DNA from 2 places in the Jeongeupia sacculi genome. Region 1 is predicted to be linked to the other one. Evidence: predicted binding sites of a transcription regulator. Region 1 holds the regulator's gene; the other holds the start of a gene.
The links. Region 1 encodes sigma-54, which starts transcription at its own class of promoters, with help from an activator protein. Its sites were predicted from a motif close to CTGGCACGCTTCATGCTT; they were not measured.
Positions count from the first base shown of each region.

Region 2: flgJ (flagellar assembly peptidoglycan hydrolase FlgJ) is a predicted target of sigma-54. The motif match lies at 1,081-1,098, and genes of this name have one in related genera.

Region 1 covers NZ_AP024094.1:3,140,675-3,143,067, forward strand. Annotated here, with positions in the region: gene lptB (LPS export ABC transporter ATP-binding protein) at 1-374, shown strand, start outside; gene JLC71_RS15170 (RNA polymerase factor sigma-54) at 384-1,808, shown strand; gene hpf (ribosome hibernation-promoting factor, HPF/YfiA family) at 1,836-2,162, shown strand; gene JLC71_RS15180 (PTS sugar transporter subunit IIA) at 2,276-2,393, shown strand, end outside.
Region 2 covers NZ_AP024094.1:1,604,140-1,606,532, reverse strand. Annotated here, with positions in the region: gene JLC71_RS07590 (flagellar basal body P-ring protein FlgI) at 1-1,018, shown strand, start outside; gene flgJ (flagellar assembly peptidoglycan hydrolase FlgJ) at 1,131-2,024, shown strand; gene flgK (flagellar hook-associated protein FlgK) at 2,061-2,393, shown strand, end outside.

The DNA of each region.
Region 1 (2,393 bases):
TTGATGCGCTACTCGAAGATCTGCATATCTCGCATCTGCGTGAAAACAATGCCATGAGCCTCTCCGGCGGCGAGCGCCGTCGTGCCGAGATTGCCCGTGCACTGGCGGCGAGCCCGCGCTTCATCCTGCTGGACGAGCCGTTCGCCGGCGTCGACCCGATCGCGGTGATGGACATCCAGCGCATCATTCGCTTCCTCAAGGAACGCGGTATCGGAGTCCTGATTACCGACCACAATGTGCGCGAAACGCTGGGGATCTGCGATCGTGCGTACATCATCTCCGAAGGCTCGGTGATGGCCTCGGGCTTGCCGAGCGAAATCATCGCCGATGAACAGGTACGCAGGGTTTATCTCGGTGAACATTTCCGGATGTAAGGCGGGCGCATGAAGCAATCGCTGCAACTTCGCCTTTCGCAACAGCTCAATCTGACGCCGCAGCTGCAGCAGTCGATCAAGCTGCTGCAGTTGTCGACGCTTGATTTCCAACAGGAGGTCGAGCGCTTCCTGGCCGAAAACCCGCTGCTTGAGCGCGGCGAAGACAATCACGCCTCAAGCGAAGGCGAAGGTAGTGCCGAAGCGCCGACCGAGAACAGCAGCAGCGACGATGCGCCGGCGAGCGAGTCGGCGTTCGACAACGACGACTGGGGCTGGGAAGGCAGTGGCGGCGGCGCGCGTGGCAGCGGTGATGACGACGATGATTTCGACCCCGCCAGCAACATCGCCCGCGAGCTGACCCTGCGCGAGCATCTGCTGGCGCAAGCCGGGCTGCTGCCGATTCCGTTGCGGGATCGCGCCGCGCTGACCTGGTTGATCGACGCGCTCGACGACGACGGCTTTCTGACCCAGCCGCTTGAGGAAATCCTCGCGCTGTTGCCGGCGGAACTTGCCGGCGAGTTCGAGTTCGAATCCGATGACCTTGCGATTGCCCTGGCGCGGCTCAAGCAGCTCGAACCGCTGGGCGTCGGCGCGAAAGATATGGCCGAGTCGCTGGCTTTGCAACTGGCGGTCTTGCCACTCTCTGACGCACGTCAACTTGCGTTGGGGATTGTGCGGGACAGCCTCGATTTGCTCGCGGCACGGGACTACACTAGGTTGAAACGTCGCCTGAAATGCGATGAAACGGAGCTGAAGGCAGCGCAAGCGCTGATCGTCAGCCTGAATCCGCGGCCAGGCGCGCAATGGAGCGACGAATCGTCGCATTATGTTGTCGCTGATGTACTGGTCAGCAAGCTCAAGGGGCAGTGGCGAGTGCGCTTGAACGACGCGGCCAGACCCAAGCTCAGGGTCAATCGGATGTACGCCGATATCCTGCAACGCAGTGATGGCGGTTCGATGGCCCGCGAGTTGCAGGAAGCCAAATGGCTGGTCAAGAGTGTCCAGCAGCGTTTCGACACCATCCTGCGCGTCGGTCAGGCGATCGTTGATAAGCAAAGCGCGTTCTTTGAACATGGTGAAATCGCGATGCGGCCCTTGGTGCTGCGCGATATTGCCTCCGAGCTTGATCTGCACGAATCCACCGTTTCGCGGGTGACCACCCAGAAGTACATGCTCACGCCGCGCGGAATTTTCGAGTACAAGTATTTCTTCGGCAGCCATGTCGAAACCGAAGCCGGCGGGGAAGCTTCCGCTACTGCGATCAAGGCGCAGATTCGCCAGCTGATCCAGCAAGAGGACAAGCAAAAGCCTTTATCGGATAGTGCCATCGCTGATGCGTTGGCGGGGCAAGGGGTCGTGGTTGCGCGACGAACCGTTGCCAAGTACAGGGAGGCGATGCAAATCTCTCCCGTCAATCTGCGCAAATGCCTGTAACGGCGATTTACCTGAAGGAGAAGACCTATGAACCTCAATATCAGCGGCCATCACCTCGAAGTGACTCCGGCGATTCGTGATTACATCACGAGTAAACTCGACCGAATCACACGCCATTTTGACGCGGTGATCGAAGTGGGCGTCGTCCTGTCGGTCGAACGCCTGCAGCAGAAAATTGAGGCAACCGTGCATGTGCCGGGTAAGGCGATCCACGTGGAGGCAATTGACGAAGACATGTATGCCGCGATCGACGCGCTGGCCGACAAGCTTGACCGGCAGGTCGTCAAGCACAAGGAAAAACGGAATGATCACGATGGCGAGAGCATCCGCCGTCAGGTCGTAGCGGAGGAGTAAGTGTCCTTTTCCTGCCAACGGGAACCCGATAAACGGGTTCCCGTTTTTATTTATGCGCCGGCTGACGATACAATGATGCGCTTCGACGTTCCTCCTGCTCATGGATTCTCGCAATGAGCCTGATTTCCAAAATTCTGCCGACGCAAAATGTCTTTCTCGACATGGACGTTGGCAGCAAAAAGCGCGTATTTGAACAAGTCGGCATTCTGTTCGAAAACAGTCACGGCATTG
Region 2 (2,393 bases), 1.5 Mb from region 1:
GGCGTCGGTGGCCGGGGTGCGCGACAACCAGTTGATCGGTTATGGTCTTGTTGTCGGCCTGGACGGCAGCGGCGACCAGACCACGCAAACGCCGTTCACCGTGCAGTCGGTGATCAATATGCTCAATAACCTCGGCATTCAGGTGCCGGCCGGCGGCAATCTGCAGCTGAAAAACGTCGCCGCTGTCACCGTGACCGCGACGCTGCCGGCGTTCGCGCGCCCCGGCCAGCCGCTGGATGTCACCGTCTCGTCGATCGGCAATGCCAAGTCGCTGCGCGGCGGTACGCTGGTGCTGACGCCGCTCAAGGGGGCCGATGGTCAGGTGTACGGCATGGCGCAGGGCAATGTGATCATTCCCGGTGCCGGCGCTTCAGCCGCCGGCAGCAGCGTGCAGATCAACTCGCTCGCGGCCGGGCGCATCCCCAACGGTGCGACGGTCGAGCGCGCGGTGCCCAATGCAATGAACAATAACGAGTTCGTCCAGATCGAGTTGCGGACCACCGATTTCACCACCGCCAGCCGCGTGGTCGAGGCGATCAACCGCAACCTCGGCCCGGTCGCCGCAGCGCTGGATGGCCGCGTGGTGCAGGTGCGCGCACCGCAGGATGCCAACCAGCGGGTTTCCTTCCTCTCCAGGCTGGAAAACATCGAAGTGAATGCCGCCCCGGCGATCGCCAAGGTCATCATCAATGCGCGTACCGGCTCGGTGGTGATGAACCAGTCGGTCGAGATCGATCCGTGCGCGGTCTCGCACGGCAACCTGACGGTGACGATTGCTGCCGACAACCAGGTCGTCCAGCCCAACCCGCTCGCCGGCGGGCGGACCCAGACGGTGACCAATGCCGACATCCAGATTCAGGCCGATTCGGGCGGCATCGTGCGGCTGCCGAAGGCCGCCAATCTGCGCGATGTGGTGCGGGCGCTCAATGCCGTTGGCGCTACCCCGCAAGACCTGCTGGCGATTCTGCAGGCGATGAAGGCGGCGGGGAGCCTGAAGGCCGAGCTTGAGGTGATTTAAACCTGCCTTGTTGGGCCGCGACGAGCTGCTCCGGCTCGCCTGCCGGGCAGGCTCTGCTTTATCAGGCACGGCAATTGCTTATATACGCCGGTAGCCTTACCGCGGTTTTTTCATGCTCACTCAGACGCCCGTTTCAAGCATTCAGGATTTCGCCGCCGATGTACGCGGTATCGCGGCCTTGCGCCAGACCGCCAAGAGCTCGCCCAAAGCGGCGGCGCATGCGGTGGCGCAGCAGTTCGAGGCGATGCTGATGCAGCAGCTGGTCAAGTCGATGCGCGATGCATCGCCGCATTACGACGAGCTGCAGTCGCCCGCAACCGATCTGTACCGTGGATTGCACGATCAGCAGATGTCGCTGAACCTGGCCAAGCGGGGCGGCTTGGGCCTGACCGATGCGATCGCGCGGCAGATCGAGGTGCTGCAAAATCCGGCCTTGTTGAAGACGGTGCAGCGACATCAGTCCCGCCAGCAGACCGAGGTCGCACCGGTGACGGGCGGCAGCGCGGCGGCAAATTCTGCCGCTCCGGCGGCGAAGGGCAGCTTTATCGGCGACGTGTTCGAGGCGGCCAAGGCCGTTGCGCCATCGCTGGGCGTTGCGCCGCATCTGCTGCTGGCGCATGCCGCGCTCGAAACCGGCTGGGGCAAAAAGCCGATCCGCGATGCGGCCGGCGGCGATAGCCATAATCTTTTCGGCATCAAGGCCGGCAGCAGCTGGCAGGGCAAAACGGTGGATATCACCACGACCGAGTTCGTCGATGGCGTGGCGCAGAAGCGGATCGAAACCTTCCGCGCCTACGATTCGTACACCGAGGCACTGTCGGACTACGCCGGTCTGATTCGTCGTCGCTTTGGCGAGGCGATCGGCAAGGGCGAGGACGCGCAGGGCTTTGCGCGCGCGCTGCAGGCCAAGGGTTACGCCACCGATCCGCAGTACGTCGACAAATTCGCAGCGGTCGCCCGCCGCGTCAGCCGTCAGGTTGCCGGGCTGGCCTCAAGTCTGGGCTGATCCTGCCGATAACAAGATGAATACGGAGTAGACAAGATGGCTTCCAGCGTTTTCGGGATTGGTGTTTCGGGCCTCAATGCGGCCAACCTCGGTTTGACGGTGACCGGGCATAACATCGTCAACGCCAACACCCCGGGCTATTCGCGCCAGAACGTCACCCAGAGCGCACCCTACCCGCAAGGTACCGGTAACGGTTTTGTCGGCCTGGGGACGCGCGTCGACGACATCCGCCGTTCTTACGATCAGTTCCTCACCCGTAATGTGCAGACCGCACAGGCGAGCGCGAGTTACTACAACGAGCTGCTGTCGCACCTGAGCGATATCGACAATATCGTTGCCGATCCGACCGCAGGCGTATCGCCGGCGCTG